One region of the Shewanella vesiculosa genome, then DNA from elsewhere that is predicted to be linked to it. Evidence: predicted binding sites of a transcription regulator. Region 1 holds the regulator's gene; the other holds the start of a gene.
What was found. Region 1 encodes MetJ, which represses methionine synthesis genes. Its sites were predicted from a motif close to TAGACGTCTAGACGTCTA; they were not measured.
Positions count from the first base shown of each region.

Region 2: the regulator MetJ is predicted to act here: its motif matches at 4,064-4,081, upstream of metH (methionine synthase).

Region 1 is NZ_JAACSD010000004.1:290,968-302,757, forward strand. It holds gene metF (methylenetetrahydrofolate reductase) at 232-1,116, opposite strand; gene GW828_RS03570 (VOC family protein) at 1,657-2,142, opposite strand; gene GW828_RS03575 (3'-5' exonuclease) at 2,505-3,101, opposite strand; gene GW828_RS03580 (bifunctional aspartate kinase/homoserine dehydrogenase II) at 3,582-5,975, opposite strand; gene metB (cystathionine gamma-synthase) at 6,116-7,285, opposite strand; gene metJ (met regulon transcriptional regulator MetJ) at 7,493-7,807, shown strand; gene GW828_RS03595 (sulfite exporter TauE/SafE family protein) at 8,001-8,738, shown strand; gene GW828_RS03600 (c-type cytochrome) at 9,048-9,377, shown strand; gene GW828_RS03605 (DUF3373 domain-containing protein) at 9,529-11,241, shown strand; gene GW828_RS03610 (tetrathionate reductase family octaheme c-type cytochrome) at 11,304-11,790, shown strand, end outside.
Region 2 is NZ_JAACSD010000006.1:460,316-472,105, reverse strand. It holds gene cobT (nicotinate-nucleotide--dimethylbenzimidazole phosphoribosyltransferase) at 1-816, opposite strand, end outside; gene GW828_RS08025 (FecCD family ABC transporter permease) at 903-2,009, opposite strand; gene GW828_RS08020 (ABC transporter ATP-binding protein) at 2,002-2,811, opposite strand; cobalamin riboswitch at 2,891-3,011, opposite strand; gene GW828_RS08015 (histidine phosphatase family protein) at 3,148-3,861, opposite strand; gene metH (methionine synthase) at 4,282-7,998, shown strand; gene GW828_RS08005 (DUF6795 domain-containing protein) at 8,624-9,112, shown strand; gene GW828_RS08000 (lipase family protein) at 9,145-10,305, shown strand; gene GW828_RS07995 (DUF3465 domain-containing protein) at 10,673-11,119, opposite strand; gene trxC (thioredoxin TrxC) at 11,214-11,636, opposite strand.

The DNA of each region.
Region 1 (11,790 bases):
AAATATTAAACAAAAAACCCGCTAATGAAATCATTAACGGGGTTAGAGACTATGACCACTGCGTCTGTTGCTATCGACTTAGCAGCCATTCTAATTTAACTTTTTTGAATAGGACGGCCTATTCAACGCTAAGCTATTTACGCTTAGTTCAAGGCAAAAGGCGCAATTTAATGGTTTAAATGAATGAGCATTTTTGCAACGATAAAATAGGCGTAGAGTCGTTATGCCTGTTTACTTTGGACGCACACCTAACGTATGGCAAATAGCATAAGTTAATTCGGCACGGTTAAGAGTATAAAAATGAAAATCTTTAACCCCTTCACGAGACAATACTTTTACCATATCAATCGCAACGTTGGCTCCAACTAACTGACGAGTTGCAGGGTCGTCATCTAAACCTTCAAATTGGCGATGTAACCAATGTGGAATCGCCACGTTAGTCATTCCAGCAAAACGTTTAGTTTGCTTAAAGTTAGTCACCGGCAAAATGCCAGGGATAATTTCAACATCTATGCCAGCGGTGACACAGCGATCGCGAAAACGTAAATAGGATTCAACATCAAAGAAAAACTGAGTAATGGCACGGTTGGCGCCCGCATCAATTTTTTTCTTCAAGTTAATTAAATCAGCCTGAGCGTTACGCGCATCTGGATGAACCTCAGGATACGCCGCAACCGAAATATCAAAATCTGCCACTGAACGTAATAAACGTACTAAATCATTAGCAAAGCGAGTTGGTTTTGGGCTGCCTTCAGGTAAATCACCACGTAAGGCGACAATGTCTCTAATACCTGAATTCCAATAATGCTTTGCCAGTTCAACTAACTCTTCATCACTAGCATCAACCAAGGTTAAATGCGGTGCCGCTAGAAGATTCGTCTCTTTCTGAATACGTTCAATCACGCTATGAGTACGATCACGTACGCCGGAATTGGCACCATAAGTCACAGAGACAAATTTAGGGTTTAACGGCTCTAAACGACGAACTGAATTCCACAGGATCTCTTCCATCTCTGGCGTTGATGGCGGGAAGAATTCAAAAGAAACATTAATATCATTCAGCTCAGACAAGCTCTGATTTAACGACTGGGCATGTTGCGCATGATGAAAAGCCATAATGTATTCCTTCAACTTCTGTAAAACTTAGGAGCCAATACCAATTAACTAACTTTTAATTTAGCCGTTTGGACGTCTATATGTCCATATACTAGTTTAACTGCATCCTAAGTCAAGCTAAAATACCATCAATTAACCAATTTAAGTCTACAGCTCAATCGCAAGCAATAACGCGAGCGCTAACGAAACCAGCCAAATCCTTTGAACCACAATAAAAATGACTACAGACCGACTATAAGTGTTCACTGTATTCCTTTTAGTGCATAACAGCTCAAATCAGTTACGCAGACATCTGCATATGTCTGCAAGCCTTTATCAAATCACGGTGTGATAAACCATCAAACTGACAATAAATGAGTTTCTTATGCGGTTAATAAAAAGCGAGTGTTACTCTAATGAAGCTGGTTAGCTTATTTAATCATTTGATATATTTTAAGTTTCTCTGCAAAAATGCTAAAAGTAACCTCAGAAATGTTTCCCATGACATAAAAAAGCTACCATCTAGGTAGCGTTAAAGTAATACGGATATCCTTAAACAAATTACTCGTAATCAGTAGAGTAAGTTTCTTCATAGCTGTGCGAGTAAAGTTCAAACAAGTTGCCAAACGGGTCTTCTAAGTAGACCATTTGTGCTAGCTTACTGTCGTCTTCTGGGTGGTAGCGCATAATGTCCATTCTTACTTTACCGCCATATTGCTCCGTACGCGCAATAGCGCCTTCAAAGTCATCTGTTTGCAAACAAAAGTGGAAGATACCAAGACGGGTAAAATCAACTTCGTGACGTTGTTGACGGTCGATCATTTCAAACATCTCCACACCAATACCATCAGTCGTGACTAAGTGTGCAATGTTAAAGCCTTTAAAGCCTTCACCAAAAACGGCCACACACATTCTGCCAATAGCGGTTTTACGTTCTTCTTGAACCTTAGTGTTACCCATCACCACTCTTAGTCCCAGCGCTTTAGTATAAAAATCAACCGCTTTATCCATGTCGCCAACCATCAAACCTACATGATTCATTTTCATAACTTACTCCTAAATACTATTGATTCGTCTTTGTTCGATGGCGTAATCTTACGGCGGACAGTGAATGAATAAAAATTATCAAAACTTATCTAATTGATAATTTAAATTTATAACACTTTGATAATCACAAAATAGAGATTCTCAAGCAATGGTTAGCTTTAGCTAAAAAGACAAATTCAACATAGCAAAAAAGCTTGAGAACAAACGAGTAGAAATCAAGCAACGGGTTTAATAGGTGAGTGATTAAGCGCAGAGGCAGTGCAGGAAACTTGATGACCCTAACTAATTGTCAACAAGCTTATTTATTTGGTCAAATAAGCTAATGTTGTCTATTAAATTAATTGGTGAGAGGCTCATATTCTTTAGGGAGATGAATGGCTCTGTCTTTCTATTTCGAGAGCAATTAATAATGCGCTATGTGCATCATTTGCGGCGTATCTTTTCTGATGATCGTGTAAGGGGAATATTGACCAATTGGATTGTTGTGCACTCTTAGATAGCCGTTGATTAAAAAACATCGCAACCGCAACTCTAGCGCCAACGCGTTGTTTAACTTGCGCAAAACGCATCACCTTTGAAGATAGTTCTTCTGTATTGATTAATTTAATGCCAAATTTTCTAAAAAGAAGTTTTTTATCTTCTTTCAATCCAAAACCTACCTTCTTTATTGTCGGGTCAGATAATATTTCAGCAATTGCAGTAAAGTTTTCATAAAATTTTGTAGGAAATAAGAATACTTTAGATTTTGTGGCTATCTGAATTAAATGAGGTCCATCACTGACCTCACCTTTTACAAAACAAGGTTTGCTCTCTGTATCAAACCCTAAACAAGAATGAGTTCTTAACTCCGCTAGTGCATTTATAGAGTCGGCTTTGTTTGTAACGACGATGATATTCTCTAAACTAATACCGTCATAAAGGGGTAAATCTCGAATTTGTTCCTTTGTTGGCCTTTGCATTGGATATCCTTTTGCCCAGAGAGTCAGTATTCATGTGTGGCGATATTGATAAGAGCATAAATCGCTAGTTGGCTTTATCCATAACGGTAATGCTAACTAACATTGAGGTCGTTGAAAACTTTCCATAACAGAATACGTGAACAGTAGGATAAAACCCTGTCGTGAAGTGTTCGCTTTCCAGGAAATGTTGATCGGGCGCTAAGGGTTTGCAAAAGGGTATAAACGCCCTACCCCTTTACTCTGTTATGAGCCAAGCACCACTAAGCTGGCCGCTGGCTATAAGTACAAAGCAATAAATAATAGTGCTGGATTCCGGCTCACAAGCATTGCCGGAATGACGAAATAGTGAAATATCAAAATGACTAAATAGTGAAGTGTCGGGCTGACGAAATAGTGAAGTGTCGGGCTGACGTTGATGGCCGCAGGCAAAAAAGCTAAACCCCGGCTCCAAAGTGTTACCGGGATGACAACTTAATTGACCTACTCTTGCAACAGGTCTTTACAGATATGCACTAAATCGGACTGCACCGCAGCAGCAGTCACCTCACGCCCGGCCCCTGGTCCGCGGATAATCAAAGGGTTACCTTGATAAAACGTACTGCGAATAACAAACACATTATCGCCTGGGGTTAAATTGGCATAAGGATGATGATTATCCACCCACTGCAAACTCACTTCAGCTTGTAACTTACCTTCCACTTTATCCAACGAAGCCACATAGCGCAGTACTTTATGTTGCTCTGTTGCGGCGACATATTGCTGCAACAAACCATCATCTAATTCACTGATGCGTGATAAAAAGTCTTCAAGTGATAACTCTGCTAAGGCTTTGGGCACTAACGAGTTAAGACTGATATCATCTAATTCTATCGCCAAACCAATCTCGCGCGCCAAGATTAACAACTTACGTTGCATATCGCGGCCCGACAAGTCATCACGCGGATCAGGTTCTGTAATACCTAAACTTCGAGCGTGGAGTACTAATTCAGAAAACGGTTTACTGCCGTCATAATTTTCGAACAGCCAACACAAGGTGCCGGAAAATATGCCACCAACGGCCTCAATTGTGTCGCCACTGTTACGTAAATCATTTAATGCATGTTGTATTGGTAAACCGGCGCCACAACTTGCGTTATAACGCCAAAACAAGCGACGATTACTGAGTTGCAGTTTTAATTCGCGATAAAAAGGTAATGGCCCAGAGCCGGCTAATTTATTCGCGCTCACCACATGAATACCGCGGGCAAATAACTCTGGATATTGTAAGGTTAACGCTGCACTGGCACTGATATCGAGTGCGACGATTTCATCGCATGACAACAGCGCCAACTGATCAAACAATTTGTCATAATCCCATTCAATGCCGTGCTGCTGATAATCTTGTTGCCATTGCTCGAGGTTAATTCCGTCATTAGAGATTAAGGCTTTTTTCGAGCCGACTAAACCCACTAACTCAACAGTAGCCTCAAGTTCGTGATCCAATGCAGGGCTTGCGCGTTTAAATAAATCAATCCACGCCTCACCTATATTGCCCACGCCCAACAATAACACTCCGATGCGCATTCTTGGCCCAGCGCAACGACGATGCACTTTCTGAGTCAATAAGCTCACTTGAGCTTGCGGCACTAAGGTGACTAAGCTCAATGAATCTTGATAAACAGGTTTAGCATCGCGGCTAAGTAATCGGGCAAAACTGCGTCTAAAGTGATGCGCATCAGCACTGACAAGGGCCACTAAACCTAAATCAGTTTGGGCACTTAACTCGTCAATACCAAACTCACTGCTGTATTGCGTCAATAAGGCCTGTACTTGTTTCTGGCACTCTAGGGTAAGTGCAAGTTCAATCTTATTCTGTGCTAGCGACCAATAAGCTAAAGGCGTAATGCCAACGTTATCTAAAATAGTCAGTAACGGCTCAATGTCAGCGTTCATTTTAAAACTAAACAACACCACTTCATTTAAGTTAGTCACAACGGGTGCACTGGCTGATGAACTCAGTGGAGCAATCAAGGTAAAGTCAGTGTGTGAAGCATAACTGGACCGCACGGCTAAACTTACGTGAGTATTAAACAATGGCTGTAGGGTACGCGAGTGCAATACAGGCGAGCCCAGACGAGCTAAGCGATCCGCTTCTGCTAGTGACATACTCTTGAGTAATTTAGCGTCATTAATTTTATTCGGGTCGGCGTTAAATACCCCTTCAACATCAGTCCAAATCGTCACACGCTCAATGTCGGCTAAACTGGCAATTAAGGTAGCACTAAAATCTGAACCATTACGGCCCAGCAATAACGTATCACCATGACGATTAGCACAAATAAAACCTGTAATAACTAAACGCTCTTGCGGATGCAAAGCGAGTAAGGCTTGTACTTTTTCACGCGATTGCGCCACTAAAATATTGGGAATAGCACCTTCGTCTGCAACCAAAATAGAACACGCATCCACATGAGTGGCTGTTACACCCATTTCTCTCAGCAATGCGGCCATAAGGCGTGCAGACCAACGCTCACCAAAACTGACCACTTGGTTTAATTGGTAGTCATTACGCTGCTCTAAAGACAATAAACTAACTAATTGCGATTTGTCAGTCGACAGGCGCTCACGTAGGTCACGAGCCAGCTCATTTGATAATAACTGTTCAATTAATGTCTGCTGATAACTGATCAGCACTTGAAGCTCTTCTTGCCATAACTGACCGCTGTCACGCAGAGTGAGTAATTTGTATAAAAAGTTAGTCGTTTTGCCGGCGGCCGATACCACAACTAAATCATCACTTTGACCATGTGTAAGCAAAATATGGGCAACACGGCGATAGCAATCTGCATCCGCTAAACTTGAACCACCAAACTTATGTAAATGACTTCGCGTCATTACTAACTCCTTAAACAACTAAGACTTTTATTGCGACGGCTATACTTCTAATTTGAAATAAATAGTGTGGCAAGTGCATATTTTCTATTTTACTTTATTTGGCCGTAACCACAGCAAACTTAAACTCGAATTAAGCCAACTCAAGCTGATTTTATCGCTGTAACAGCGGCGAGACCGGCTTGAATATCCACGAGCAGGTCATCTGCATCTTCAATACCGACAGATAATCTCAGTAAAGTGTCTTTAATACCAGCCTGTTGCCTTGCCTGTGGGTCCATTGCACGGTGAGTCATGGTGGCAGGAACAGCAACTAAACTTTCCACTCCGCCTAAACTTTCAGCAATACTAAACAAAGATAATGCCTGTAAAAAGGCCACCACTTCAGCTTCGCCACCGGTTAATTCAAAACTTAACATAGCGCCAAAACCTTGTTGTTGTTTTGCGGCAATTTCGTGACCCGGATGGTCTTTTAGCCCTGGGTAATACACCTTGGCAACCACATCACTGGCATTGAGTAATTCTACAATTTTTTGCGCATTACGTTGATGCTCACGAATGCGGACTGCCAGCGTTCTTAAGCCACGTAAGGTTAAATAGCTATCAAAAGCAGAACCGGTTAATCCAAGGGTGTTTGACCACCAATGTAATAATTCACCCACTTCAGCATCTTTAGCCACCACAGCGCCACCGACCACATCACTGTGACCATTAATGTATTTGGTGGTTGAGTGAATAACGATATCGGCCCCCAACAACAAAGGTTGTTGTAATATTGGCGACAAAAAAGTGTTATCAACCGCCACTAACGCGCCAACCTCATGGCAAGCGATACTGATCGCATTAATATCGACTACCCGCAGTAATGGATTTGATGGCGTTTCTAACCAGACCATTTTGGGATTTTGCGCTATCGCGTTGCCCAGCGCTTGCGCATCAGTTTGATCAACAACCAATAACTTAAATTGACCTTTTTTGGCCAGGTTAGTAAATAAACGGTAACTGCCACCATAACAATCGTGCGGCACAACCAATAAATCATCTGGGCCCAACAAACTGGTCACTAAGGTAATGGCCGCCATGCCGGTACATGTCACCACACCAGTTACACCTTGCTCAAGTTTTGCAATCGCCTCACCTAATATACAACGCGTCGGATTACCTGAACGGCTGTAGTCAAACTCGCGAGGATTAGTGTGGCCATCAAATGAATAATTGGTCGATAAATAAATCGGCGGCACGATAGCACCATGTTGTGTGTCTGTTTCTATACCCTGGCGAACGGCCAAAGTGGCACTTTGATACTGAGTCATAATTGATTCCTAAAAAGTCACAAACACACAATAGATGTCTAGACGTCCAAATTTACCGAAGAGTTCTCCCCGAGTCAACCAAAATAGACGTTTAGACGTCTAAACATCGAGAAATCTATTTGCATCGGGATTAAATAGTAGCAATAATTTGACTAGAGATTGTAACGGTTTAAAATCTGCAGCGTATTTATCGTTAAGGGTAAGTTAATGACTGAATGGAATGGCGAATATATCAGCCCATATGCCGAACACGGCAAAAAAAATGAACAAGTAAAAAAAATTACGGTTTCTATCCCTTTAAAAGTATTAAAAGTACTGACAGATGAGCGGACGCGTCGCCAGATAAATAATCTGCGCCATGCAACTAACAGTGAACTGCTATGCGAAGCATTTTTGCACGCGTACACAGGTCAACCATTACCTTATGACGGTGATTTATCAAAAGATCAGCCTGATAGCATTCCAAGTGAAGCGAAAAAGTTAATGGATGATATGGGTATCGAATGGGAAGAGCTCGAATAACCTACAGGTTAATGAATCCCTCACCTACTTTAAAACTGCCCATTGATACCAATCCTTATTGAAGTTTGCTCTTTTAGCGAAAATGATTAGCGTGGTATTCGAGGCAGTCTTTAAAGGCATAGTTGCTGTACGCCTAAAATAGATCCAATTTCAATGTGGATTGCTATAAGCAGTAATATTTTAAAGAGAAATTATGATGTCATTTATCGATCCAACCACTTTGATACTGGCATCAATTATTGTATTTTTTGGCGCGCTAACCCAAAGCTTAATTGGCTTTGGGTTAGCCGTTGTAGCAAGCCCACTGCTGTATATTGTTAATCCTCAATTAGTTCCCGTTCCTATTATTGCCATGGGTTTTGCAATCTCTGCAATGACCTTGTTTAGAGAGCGCGGCCACCTACAGTTTAATGGATTACAATATGCCTTACTTGGACGTGTTCCAGGAGGATTTTTAGGTGCTGGGTTATTACTGTTTGCACCACAAGCCATACTAGGCTTGGTGATTGCAGCAATCGTGTTTATTGCCGTTATCCTAAGCGTCTTTCGCTTTACCGCACCAATCAATCGCATCAGTTTATTTATCGCTGGGGTATTTTCGGGCATATTTGGCAATATCGCTGCGATCGGCGGCCCACCAATGGCCATTTTACTTGCCGGTCAAGATGCCAGTCAATTTAGAGCGGCGCTATCAGCCTTTTTTGTCTTTAGCTCATTAATCGCATTGGCTATTTTAGCCGTTGTCGGCTTAGTTGAAGTAAAACATTTATGGCTATCACTGCTATTACTCCCCTCAGTCATTGCTGGCTACCTTGTCTCTGGTCGATTAATTGGCCGTGTCGATAAAGAGAAAACCCGGGCTGCGACATTAATATTGTGTAGCATTAGCGCAACAATATTAGTAATAAAGTCGACAATCGCATTAATTTAACGCCACTCACTGATTCTCTTTATCAAATGACCTTCCAATAAACAGGGCTGCGCATTATTTTATGTGGCTGAATCCCTGTCACCAAACGTTAATTTATCCTCTAGCAAACTATTACCCTCTAGACAATAGATCTGCATCACACCAACTACATTAGATTTTTATCAATTAACTTTTTTTCAATTAGTTTTTTCTCATGGATATGATCTACTTCAAATTAACACTACCCCCTTTTAGGTAACATTATTTACAGCAAAACAATAAATATATGTTGCTAAGGCACCAGCCATAAAAAGCTTTGTAGAGGATAAAATGATGAACATTTACGTTAAAGTTGGTATTGCAATCGCGATTGCATTTTCTCTTGGTAGCCAAGTAATGGCTGCAGAAGGTGGTAACCCTAAAAAAGGTAAACATCTTTATAAAAAAGAATGTAAAGCTTGCCACAGTGCCAATAGTGAAGGCAAAGAGCTCACCCCTATGACCAAAACCATGAGCCAGTGGGATCGCTTTTTCACCCGTGATATGCATAAAGCCAAACCTGCTGTTTTCGAGGCGCTATCAGAAAAAGACTTGAAAGATATTCAACAGTTTTTATATGACCACGCAGCCGATTCAGACCAACCAGCAACCTGTGGCTAAGTCATTACAGCTTAGGGCCTTGTCGTCTTAAGCGTCACATCAGCCAATAACCAAACTGACAAAATAGTGAGGCTTAGCCTCAGGGATTTTTACACCAAAAATTTGCCACATCAGCTTATACATTTGGCAAGTTTAGGGGGAGAGAAAGATGATGAGAACTCTGATATCAATACTTGTAGCTAATGCGCTTTTCATGAGCGGCGCTAGCTTAGCGGCAGACACCGATGCACAAAAAATTGCCGATCTTAAACAACAACTGGCCACCATTACCGAAGATCTTGACGACTTAAACTCACGGGTTGATAAAACCGAGCGCCATACGGCACTGGACAGAGTGTCCATCACTGGTGACTTTAGAACCAAAGCACACTCATTACATTATCAAAATGTCACATGGAACCCTGCCATGAACGTTAACTTTTCTGATTTTGGCGCGAAAGCCATGTCAGGAGCATTTGGCGATCCAAATAGTGCCACCTCACCATTGGGCCAAATGATGATGGCTAATCCTGATTTAGCCAGCGCATTTCAAAGCGGTATGCTGCAAGGCATTATGCCAATGGTGTTAGGCCAGAAAACCCAACAAGATATTAATAACGACATATTTTACACAACCCGGTTACGCCTAAACATTGACGCCAAAGTATGGGACAACGTCAGCTTTGCTGGACGCTTAACCATGTTTAAGAGTTGGGGAGACTCAGCTGGGGTTAAAGTATTCGACTCGTGGAACTCATTCACCATGGATGGCACCAGTAGCGGAAGCACCAGTGGTGATGAGTTAAAAGTAGAGCGCGCCTATTTTAACTGGAAAGATATTAACGATAGTGGCGTTTACCTCTCTATTGGGCGTCGTCCTTCTACCTATGGCCCACCAAGTCATTATCGTGAAAATGAACTCAGAGGCGGCACACCATCAGGCCACTTAGTCAATTTCAACTTCGATGGTCTTACCTTAGGTTACAACTTAGGTGATATCACAGGTATTGAAGGGCAAACTGTACGTTTTTGCTACGGTCAAGGCTTTGAGTCACAGTACGGTAATGGCGAATTGTTTGGTGACATCATCACTAAAGACACCCACCTCGGCGGGTTTAATATCGACGTGATTAATGACGGTAACCATTTCTTACAGTTCACCTTATTCGGCGCTAAAGATGTCAATGATGGCTTTACAGGCACCATGGCATTCCCAACTCAACTGGCAGGCATCTTTGCCCCAACCATGTATCAAGACATGCAAAAATTTGACAACTTTAACTTCGTCACCCGCGTGCAACCAAGCGGTGTGATTGGTGATATGTACTTAGGTGGACTTGGTTATGCCTATGAATCCGATGACGATATGAAAGTGTTTGCTTCACTCGGCTGGACTCGTGCAGAACCTAACGGCAATGCCGGTTTATTCGGCGGCATGTTAAGCGATGCGGTATTTGAAGCCGAACTTAATAGCACAGGTACTGAAATCATTATGGTGCCAAAAGAAACCGTTGATAGCGACACCAAAGACGGTTATGGCATTTATGTGGGTATGCAAATCCCTGCCCCCTTCGGTAAATTCGGCTTGGAATATAACTATGGTTCTAAATACTGGAGTCCCTTCACCCAAGCACAAGACGACCCAATCGGCAGTAAGTTAGCCACCCGCGGTCATGTTGCCGAAGCCTATTATATCTTTGATATTAATCCAAAAATGTTTATCAAGTTAGCCGGTTTGTATTACGACTATGAATATACCGGAAGTGGCTCACCAGTGGGTGCTCCTCAGAAAATTGACGATGTGATTGCCGGTAGTGCCTACTCAATGTTGCCTGTGGTTGACACTGCTTATGACGTCAATGCCTCACTGACCGTTAACTTCTAACACTCACTTAACCTTCTAACTTGGCCCCCCTGATCACAAGCTCAGGGGTAAGGACAAACACCATGAAACTATTATCAGCACTGGCTGTATTATTGTTATTAAGCAGTAGTGCGCAGGCTGCCTTTAACCACAAAGAGGCGTTACAAGGGCCTTTTACCAGCGGCACCGAGGTGACAACACAATGCTTAACTTGCCATCAAGAACATGCCGAAGAATTTATGAAATCTTCGCACTGGACTTGGGAGTTAGAACAAAAACTGCCAGGTCGCACAGTTAAAAGAGGCAAGAAAAATAGCATCAACAACTTTTGTGTGTCGATCTCTGGCAATGAACCACGTTGTACCAGTTGCCATGCGGGTTATGGTTGGAAAGATTCTACATTTGATTTTAAAGACATGACCAAAGTCGATTGCTTGGTATGTCATGACACAACAGGGACGTACATTAAAGATCCAGCTGGTGCAGGTGAACCGTTAGCCAAAGTCAATTTAACGAACGTAGCACAGAATGTGGGAGCGCCCGTACGTGATAATTGCGGCAGTTGCCACT
Region 2 (11,790 bases), on a different contig from region 1:
TGCTGCAGCAGTAGCGATAAAACCATCAATGACCACTAATATTTTTTGCTCTGCGGCTGCTAAAATAGCCCCAGTCATTTGCACGATTTCAAAGCCCCCCACATGAGCTAAAATAGCCTCTGGAGACACTAAAGCAGGCTGATGCAATGCCAGAGCTTGATTAATTAATTGTGTTTTGGTGACTAAGGTTGCATCGTCAATGCCCGTGCCTCGACCAACACATTGCTCAACATCAATATTAAGCATTGCTGACATTACCGCCGTCGCGGCAGACGTATTACCTATGCCCATTTCACCTAAGGCAATCAGATTACAGCCTCCAGCAACATGACGCATAACCAGCTGGCGAGCTAACTCAAACCCTTGGGCGACTTTTTCAAGCCCCATAGCAGCACACAAATGCATAGCGTGAGTACCGGCGCCTAAGCGCTGATCGATAACGCTCGTTTGCCCTGTCAGCGGTTGTAATATGCCGCAATCAATAATTTCAAGTTCAAAGCCGACCTGGCGACAAAACACGTTAATTGCCGCGCCGCCTTGAACAAAGTTATGCACCATTTGAGTCGTCACTTCGCTTGGCGCAATCGACACGCCATAAGCGGCAATACCATGGTCGGCAGCAAACACTAACATAGTTGGCTTAGTGATTTGCAGCTGTGAACTTAATCGCTGCTGATTGCCATTATATTGCACCCGAGCAACCTGTAATGCCAACGATTCTAGTTGACCTAAAGCCCCTAGCGGTTTGGTTTTTTGATTAATCTTATGCTGGATGATGTCATCAACATCTGGATTAACGGCTTCTATAACAAACATTTCAACTCCAACAACTTGGGCTAATAAATTTCAACATGATGCGCATAGCAATTCTTATAAAAGTTCTTATACCTGTGTCTAAATAATTAGCGCCGTTGGCGTAAAATAAACAAGAAAAACACACTGCCTAACGCTGCTGTAATAATACCAACGGGCAATTCTTGATTAAATAAAACACATCGCGCTATCACATCAATCCACACCATAAATAAGCCACCCAACATCGCGGTTAAGATCATCGGCTGACGCCCAGAAAACAATAACCTAACCGTGTGCGGGATCATTAAACCGACAAAACCAATGCCACCACACGTTGCCACTAGCATTGCCGTAATAAGCGAACACAGTAACAACATACTCAAACGCAATTTAGCGACATTAATTCCTAAGGTATGCGCGGTTTCATCTCCCGCTTGTAACGCCATAATTTGTCGTCTAAAGGTCAACATAATTAATAAACTAACCCCTACCGTTACACTCGGTAACAGTAAGTTAGACCAACTGGCTTTGGCAAAACTGCCTAAACTCCAAAACAGCACTGACGCCGCAGCCTGTGGGGTCGAAAAATACAACAACAAACTGGTCAATGCACCAAACAGAAACGAGGTCGCCACACCGGATAACAACATACGTTCAACTTGGCTACTTCGACCAGGTCCCGACAACATAAACACCACCAACACAGATAAACTGGCGCCGATGAATGCTCCTATCGGAATACTTAATGTCGACCAAGACCACCAAGGTTGTGCGGTAAAGTTTGGCGCTAGGGTAAATACCCCTGAAAACATCTCGGCAAACAAACCCGTTTGACTGAATAACGACACCACCAACACCGCACCAAATGACGCCCCAGAGCTAATGCCAAACAAATACGGGTCAGCTAAAGGATTGCGGGTCACGGTTTGTAATACACTGCCCGCTATAGACAAACCAGCGCCAGCGACAAAGGCCAATAAAATTCTCGGTAAGCGTAATTCAAGCACAATACGTTGGGTTATCTTAACTGCATGATCACTGCCATCAATCGCACTCGGCATGTCGCCGCCTAATAAGGTATTAAATATCATTAATACGTCATTTAGATGAATATTGGCCGCCCCAAAACTGGCGGCAAAAATCGGGGTAAGCAGTGTAACCACAACCAACAAGCTGAAGTAAACATAATAGCGACGTTGGGATGCATCAATCATGATCAGGGCCCACTTTGTGGCTGGGTTGGTAACCATAAAAATAACTAATCAGGGGTTTTGCGTGTTGTGGATGAACATTAATGTCGCAGCACACACCGAACACATCACTAATTTGTCGCTCGGTCAGCACTTCAGTTGGAGTGCCTTTAGCAATTAACTGTCCGTGATCGAGTAGTAATAATTTATCGCACATCGCGCTGGCTAAATTTAGATCATGTATCGATGCGATAACACTAATGCCTAATGATTTAACCAGTTCAAGAATTTGAATTTGATAACGAATATCTAAATGATTAGTGGGTTCATCTAAAATAAGAATATGCGGTTGTTGCACGATAGCGCGGGCAATAAGTGCACGCTGTTTTTCACCACCAGATAACAGTTCATACTGTTGCAGTGCTTGTTGCTGCAAGCCCACTTTGGCTAATGCGCTTAATACACGCTCACGGTCTTGGACGGTATTAGGATCAAACAAACCTTTATGCGGCGTTAACCCCATGGTCACTAACTGCTCGGTGGTCATGTCAAAATAATGCGGCGTATCTTGTTGTACCACCGCAATATTTTGCGCTAGCAACTTAGATGAAAACTCACTGATGGGTTTGGAAAAAATCGCAATATCGCCGCTCGTGGGCACAATGTAACGATACAGGCAACGTAACAAACTTGACTTACCCGCGCCATTTGGGCCAATTAAGCCTAGCATTTGGCCTTTAGGCAGACTGAAATGAATGTCAACCAAAATCATTTTATTATCGACTTGCCAAAAAAGATGATTTACATCTAATACAGACTCAGACATGCAAGTAACCTCGCCATGTCCAATTAATTAACACATACATCGATTTAATCACTCCACTAAGTCACCCGCTTAGGTATGGATAATGAGGCGATTCAAAGCTGGTATCTGACTTATGCACCAATACTTAATTGATCCATTTACAGTTGCGGGTACAGTTTGGGCTTATCCCAATTCCCAATACCTTGAAAGGCACTACTTTTTAAACTATCGTGTTGAAGATAATCATCTTAACGACATGATGTTAATACAATAAATAGTAAGCTAGTCATTTTAACACCATGATATTGAGACTATAACGACAATGACAGTAACGCCATAACACGACTCTGGTGGTTCTCAAGTCTTAGGCCAATGTAAGGTAAAACTCACTTTAGCGGCTTTAGTATCTTTTATTGGCGGCTGAAAACGATCAATATTATCAACATCGTCAGGCCAATACACATCGAGCACCATAATAGCAGCATAGGGGATCGCAAGGTTAGCGAATAATCCGCTACATTGGCCAGTATTGAGTACATATCCGACTAAACAGCGCATTACGCCACCATGAGTCACCACTAACGCATGGGGACAATCGTCACCATTAGGCTTTTGTTGAGCACTATCGGTCTGCGCAAAAGAGCTCCAAAGAGCATCAACAACGGTCATTAAGCCAGCTTCCACTCGTGCGGCAAAATCGGTTACCGACTCAGCCTTGTCTGGTGTATTTTGTGCCAGCCAAGGGTTATCCCAATAAGCATTAAATTGTTGTGGGTTTTGCAGATAAATAGCATCAAATGATTGCCCATCCCAGACACCAAAATCAATTTCTTGTAGTGAAGATAAAGTGGTTAACGGTAACGATAGTTGCTGTGCTAAAGCTTGACTAAATAACTGACAACGCAACAACGGCGAACTAAATACATGACTAATCGGATATTGCTGCTCGATAAAAGCTTGCTGCATTTGCGTCATACCAATATCGGTAAGCTTCACATCGGTGCGGCCGCGGAATATCCCTCCACCTTCACACTCACCATGGCGCATTAATATTATCTTGGCTCGCTTCATTGACATAAACCTCAGTTAGAGAGTCATAAACATTTATCAAACAGTGCCTTGCACTGCTAACACAGAGCAAATGTCCCCTCAATTTAATTAACTATTCTGATGTTAACTTGCTTATCCAGCTATCGAGTAAATCAAATTAAATCAAATTGCGCCTCATTGAGCTTAAATCAGCCTTGCTCTAGCGGTAAAAATTCGCGTACTATGGACGTCTATACGTTTATATGTCCAAAATACTATCTTAACAGGTCAGCATATAAAAGGTCATCATTATGAGCAATAGCTCTGATCTACACTAGCAACCAAAAATTGCCTGTAGTAGCTGTAATAAACAATGATGTTATCGCCCTACTCTGGTAAAAATAAGGGTATGCTTATCTCAATTAAGGTATCAAGCAACATAGTGATAAAAAGGTAACTGTTATGGCGAAATCGACTTCTTACAGTCAAACACTTGAACAACTTAATGTATTGTTAGCGCAGCGTATTGTGATTTTAGATGGCGCAATGGGCACCATGATCCAAGACTATAAGTTGGAAGAAGAAGATTATCGTGGCGAGCGTTTTAAAGATTGGCATTGCGATGTTAAAGGCAACAATGACTTATTAGTACTCAGCCAAGCGCAAATTATTAAAGATATTCATACCCAGTACCTGTTAAACGGTGCCGACATTATTGAAACCAACACCTTTAATGCCACCACCATCGCCATGGCCGATTACGATATGCAGTCTCTGGCCGCCGAAATTAACCTAGCCGGAGCCCAAATTGCCCGCCAAGCAGCCGACGAAGTGGCTGCGCAAACGGGTTTGCCACGTTATGTTGCTGGCGTATTAGGCCCAACTAACCGCACCTGCTCTATCAGTCCAGACGTTAACGACCCTGGGTTTCGTAATGTCAGTTTCGACCAATTAGTCGACGCTTATGTCGAATCCACCAGCGCCTTAATTGAAGGCGGCGCCGATATCATTTTAGTTGAAACCATTTTTGATACCTTAAACGCCAAAGCTGCTCTATTTGCGATTGAAAAAGTATTCGATCAACTCGGCGATCGCCTACCCGTTATGATCTCAGGCACCATTACGGACGCCTCAGGCCGAACCTTAACTGGGCAAACCACAGAAGCCTTTTATAACTCTTTACGCCATATCAAGCCGTTATCGATTGGCCTTAACTGTGCCCTTGGTCCTAAAGAGCTGCGCCCATACGTTGAAGAATTATCGCGTATTGCCGAGTGTTATGTTTCCGCCCACCCAAATGCTGGCTTACCCAACGAATTTGGTGGCTACGATGAAACCCCAGAAGAAATGGCCGAAGTCATTAATCAATGGGCTCAAGAAGGCATGCTCAACATTGTCGGCGGCTGTTGTGGTAGTACACCCGCTCATATCAGCGCCATTCGTGAAGCGGTACTCAGACACGAACCCAGACAGATCCCAGATCTGCCCGTGGCTTGTCGTTTATCGGGCCTAGAGCCTTTGACCATAGATAAAAATTCGTTATTTGTTAACGTCGGCGAGCGCGCCAACGTGACCGGCTCAGCTAAGTTTTTACGCTTAATTAAAGAAGAAAAGTTTGAAGAAGCCTTAGATGTTGTGCGTGAGCAGGTTGAAAATGGCGCACAAATTATCGACGTCAACATGGACGAAGGTATGCTCGATGGCGTCGCATCAATGGCAAAGTTTTTAAACTTAATCGCCTCTGAGCCCGACATCTCTCGCGTGCCAATCATGATTGACTCATCAAAATGGGAAGTGATTGAAGCCGGTCTTAAATGCGTCCAAGGCAAGTCGATTGTTAACTCGATTTCGATGAAAGAAGGTGAAGCCAAATTTATCGAACAAGCCACCTTAGTCAAACGCTATGGTGCTGCTGCCATTGTAATGGCCTTTGACGAAGACGGCCAAGCTGACACTCGTGAACGTAAAACTCAAATCTGTACTCGTGCTTATCGCATTTTGGTCGATATTGTCGGCTTTCCTCCAGAAGATATTATTTTTGATCCCAACATCTTCGCTATTGCCACCGGTATTGATGAACACGACAATTATGCTGTCGACTTTATCGAAGCCATTAAAGACATCAAAGCCACCTTGCCACACGCGATGATCTCCGGCGGTGTGTCTAACGTGTCATTCTCATTCCGCGGTAACAACCCAGTGCGCGAAGCCATTCACGCGGTGTTTTTATACCATGCCATTCAAGCGGGTATGGACATGGGTATTGTTAACGCAGGTCAGTTAGCCATATACGATGATATTGACCCAGAGCTAAAAAAACGGGTTGAAAACGTAGTTCAAAACTTAACTTGCCCTGTAGCCGACTCAAGTAACACTGAACAACTGCTCGACATCGCTGAAAGCTTTAGAGGCGATGGCTCACAAGTGGCTAAAAAAGAAGATTTAGCCTGGCGCAGTTGGCCAGTATCGCAGCGTTTGTCGCATGCATTGGTTAAAGGTATTACTGAATTTATTGACGAAGACACTGAAGCTGCCCGCCAAGAAGCTGTGCGTCCACTGGACGTGATTGAAGGGCCATTAATGGACGGCATGAACGTGGTCGGCGACTTATTTGGCGCAGGCAAAATGTTCTTACCACAAGTAGTTAAATCGGCTCGGGTAATGAAAAAAGCCGTCGCTTACCTTAATCCTTATATCGAATTGGAAAAGGTTGCTGGCCAGTCAAACGGGCGAATTTTAATGGTCACCGTAAAAGGTGATGTGCATGACATAGGTAAAAATATCGTCGGTGTGGTTCTCGCCTGCAACGGCTACGAAGTGGTCGATCTTGGGGTAATGGTATCGGTCGATAAAATTCTCGATGCAGTAAAAGAGCATAATATCGACATCATCGGCATGTCAGGTTTAATCACTCCAAGTTTAGATGAAATGGTGCACAACGTGAAAACCTTCCACCGTGAAGGCTTAACCATCCCTGCAATTATCGGTGGTGCAACCTGCTCTAAAATTCATACCGCAGTAAAAATAGCACCGCATTATCCACATGGCGCCATTTACATTGCCGATGCATCTCGTGCTGTGCCTATGGTGTCAAAACTGATTAATAACGCCACTCGCCAGGCTACCATCGACGAGGCTTACGCCGAATACGACATGATGCGTGAAAAACGTTTGTCGCAAACTAAGCGTAAAACCATCGTATCGATTGAAGCGGCGCGTGATAATCGTTGTCAACACGACTGGGAAAACTACACCCCGTTTACGCCTAATGTATTAGGCCGCCAAGTATTTGATGACTACCCGCTAGAAGACCTAGTCGAACGTATCGACTGGACGCCGTTCTTTAGAAGCTGGGAACTGCACGGTCATTACCCTGAAATTTTAAAAGACAAAGTCGTTGGTGAAGAAGCAGTTAAATTATTTGCCGATGGCCAAGCCATGTTGAAGCAAATTATTGCTGAAAAGTGGCTTACCGCCAAAGCAGTAATCGGTTTATTCCCAGCCAATACCGTTAATCACGACGACATTGAGCTTTACACTGATGAAAGCCGCAGCACATTAGAAATGACCACCCATCATTTGCGGATGCAGCTTGAGCGCGTGGGTAACGACAACTTCTGTTTATCTGACTTTGTTGCACCAAAAGATTCAGGCGTTGCTGACTATATGGGCGGTTTTGCGGTGACGACAGGGCACGGTATTGATGAACATGTTGCCCGTTTTGAAGCCAATCACGATGACTACAATGCGATTATGCTCAAATGTTTAGCAGACCGTTTAGCCGAAGCCTTTGCCGAGCGCATGCACGAACGTGTTCGTAAAGAATTTTGGGGTTATGCCGCGGATGAAGTGCTCGATAACGAAGCGTTAATTCGCGAACGTTATAAAGGCATTCGTCCTGCGCCAGGTTACCCAGCATGCCCAGACCACACTGAAAAAGGTTTGTTGTGGGATTTGCTCAAACCCGATGAGACTATCGATTTAAATATTACCGAAAGCTTTGCCATGTACCCAACAGCTGCAGTTTCAGGCTGGTACTTTGCCCATCCCAAATCACGCTATTTTGGCGTAACTAATATTGGTAAAGATCAGGTAGAAGACTACGCTAAGCGTAAAGGCATGACCTTGGAAGAGACAGAGAAGTGGCTAGCGCCAGTATTGGACTATGACCCGGAGTAGACTGCCACAGAATAGAGAGTGACCGAGAGTAAAGAGTAATTCTGATTAGAGTGACCTTGAATAGATAATGATCCTGAGTAATTAGGATCATTAATTCTTTTGCAGCCTAATAACCGAGGGAATCGCCAGGTCCCACCCTTACACAGGTCAAATCAAACGTCGTTCCGGCAATGCTTTTGAGCCGGAATCCAGCCCTTTGTTTTATTAAATTCTACGGCCTGTGGCTACCGAGGTCGAGGCGCTTCACAAATAGCAAATTAACATCGTAAGGTTCCCCCTTGCATAGGTCGAAAAGGGCTCAATGGTCCCCCCCCTCTTTTCTATTTACAGAAGAATTCCCCCCTGTCGTTCCGGCAACATTTTCCCTATTTAATCGACCATGGTATTAGACAAAAACCTCAATCAAACATACCCATTTTCATTATTACACCATAAAAAATAGTCATTTATAATAATAGATACCCTTAAAGAATCACTCTACAATAACGTCGTTTAAAAAATAATCGTATGAATGACAAAACAGGGAGTTGCTTCATCTATGGCCTATAGAGCATATATTGGGATTTTTGCATTCCTATCTCTCATCGTCGCCGTTAGTTGCTACTCGGAGGAGTCAATGTTTAGCATGTTTAAAAAAGTCGATGTCGAAGTGTTTCCTGAAGTGATAGGTAGCTTAACCCATGAGGGAAAACCTCTAGCAGGTATTAAGCTAAAAAGGGGTTATAAGTATTCTGGTGTAATGGAAGAAATAGAATGGGATTACACCACGACTGACAATGAAGGGAAATTTAGCTTTCCTGAAATTATTTACAGTACAAGTCACCCTAACAAGCCTTTCGCCGAAACGCGCGTTGCGCAAGCAATTAAAGTCGCAGAAGGTGACTATACAGACACTTTTCTTTGGTCAACAGTGGCTAGAGGCGAGAAACATATATCTTATCTAGTCGAGCGATTAGCACAATTAAATTGTGACCTAGCTAATGAAGCCATTAGTCAAGAAATCATTGATGAAGAGTTCCCCAGCGGAGTTGTGCGATATCAGATATTCAGTATTTGTCGCTGGCCTGAACTGGAAAAATTAGAAATCGAGAAGCAAAAAAGATTCGGTGCATAGCAAATAACAATACTAGTTAACAAGGAATGTTTATGACTCAATTAACCCCTAAATTAGCCTCAGAGCTTGCAGCTAAAGTGTACGATGTAATCGATTTAGAGTTAGTACAAAACTTTGGTAACCCATATATTAACAAACACTTTACATTCAACAATGTAGGCATAGGAAAAACTGGCGGGTTTATTTTTAATCGCCAGTCAGGTTTTGCGGCGATGGGGTTAGGCAAAGGACAATACCAAGGAGATGCTATCATAGCGATCCGCGGCACAGAATTTAGTTCTGCAGCAGACTGGGCTACAAATGCGCAAGTTGGCTTAAGTGTCGGTGATGGTAGCCAAATAGTACACGCTGGATTTAATAATGCTTTTACTTCATTAAGACCGCAGTTTGCGACTTTTTTAGATAAGTGGCGTACCTCAAATCCTGGAAAGGCGATACATTTTGTCGGACATAGCTTAGGAGGAGCAATCGCCTCACTTGCTGCCGACTGGGCATCTGTTAATAATTACGCTTCAAATATTAATTTATACACTTTTGGTGCCCCAAGAGTTGGACAACAAGGTTTTGCCACAGCTAATACCCATAGACTAAATCAAATTTTTCGCTGCACACACGGCGCCGATGTAGTCCCTAAAGTGCCTTTATGGCCTTTTATTCATGCACCTTATCAAGGTGTTGAATATCGCTTAGATAACAGTCAAGGTTTGAGGATTAGTGCTCATGGTATGGATCCTAAAGCTGGGGCTGAACCAGGTTATTTAGTCTCTGCAAACACTGAGCATTGGGGCCATTTACACGTTAAAGCTAGCGAATATTTAAAGCCGGTAAAATTACGTTATGAAAACCGCAATCAAGCAAGCTATTCAGATCAGTGGAGCGACAAACTCAGTGCAGCATTAATTACTGTCTTAAAAGAGGCAGGCTATTATGGTGCAATTGTAGCGCAAGCGACGGCTTCTTACGGTTTGACATTCTATGATCTTGTCGCCAAAACCCTTGAAAAAATTGCAGCCGCGGCAGATTCTTTCGCCGACGATGTCAGAGGCCTACTCGGCCATATGTTGTCTTTTGCAGGGGCTGTAGTCACAACCGTAGTTGACTTAACTTATGCCACTATTCGAGCCATTTTCAATAGAATGCTTTCACGCTTGTATAGTAGTGTAAAAGAAGCGATTAAGTCAGTTCACAAATAATAATTATAATGACGCTAACAAAGGTCTCGGTCACTGTAATATATCATCAGGACCGAGACCTTTTATTTACGTACCCGAATACGTAAGTAATCCCTTATGCTATTAACTGAACCATGATGTATAAGTACCAGACTCCCGAACTCTATTATTCCCTCATTAAACTTAGCTTCATATTGACACTACACACTTATCTTTACTGACACTAAACTCATTTAATCGACTCTAGCCATTGGTTAAATGATGATGCGGGCATAGCGCCCGATTGCTGTGCAACAACGTTACTCGGTTCAAATATCATTAGGTAGAAATAAACGGATAGTAAATTGAGCGAATTGTTAAGTTTACTGAACCTGAGTCAAGCGACTGTTTATTTATAAATACTGTCATTGTGCTTTAACCAGCCACTTTGATGTTGTCCACGTGGGTCGTGGTGAGTCCAATGAATAACGCCACCTTTGTTGTTAAATTCATAAACGCCGTAAAACTCGACCGTATCGCCGACATTTAAGTTTTCTATCCGTGGGGCTAAATCAATATTATGGGCAACTAATAGCGTGTTACCGCCGGCAATTTTCAGAATAAATCGTTGGTGGCGACTGCCTTTCAGATCGTCAGCAAGTATTTTTACCACATCCCCTGAACCACCAACTTGAAGGTTACTTAGCTTATTATCAATAGCATTTTGCAACACACTATCACTGTCAGCGGTATAACCAGCATAAACGTTTTGTACAATTTGAGTGGTTGAAACCTTTCGGTCTAAAAAGCTAAATAATGCGAGGCCAAATAAGCAGATAACTAAGATTTTTTTCATGTTTATCAAATCCTTTTAAACAACAATCAAAATAAAGCTAAGCAAAAACGCGATAGTTTATCGCGTTTTTAATGAGTAATCTAACGTCCACAATCTATTTAATCGACTCTAGCCATTGGTTAAATGATGATGCAGGCATAGCGCCCGATTGCTGTGCAACAACTTTGCCTTGTTTAAATACCATCAAGGTTGGAATAGAGCGAATATTGAATTGGGCAGCGAGAGCTTGTTGCTCTTCGGTGTTGAGTTTGCCGAAACGAAATTTGGGTTCCCATTTTTTAGCTGCTTGTGTAAATACTGGGGCAAAGTTTTTACACGGGCCACACCAGCTAGCCCAAAAGTCGACCACCAGTGGCAGTTCTGATTTATTAGCATGGTGACTAAAATTTGCGGCAGTTAGTGTTATCGGCTCACCCACAAATAGGCTCTGTTTGCACTTTCCACAAGTGGGTTGTTGTTCAAGACGTTCTTCAGGGACGCGATTTAAGGTATCGCAATGGGGACAGGCTATTATCATGATTAGACCTCATCAACTTCATTATTGAGACTATTAAATCATAAACCTAGATGGTGTGTTAAACGAATAATCGTTTAATCTTCTTTATCATATTATCGCCTGCGGCACTAAAGTGTTAGCCGTTAGTGGCCGCAGGCCATAAGCGAAACAGCAA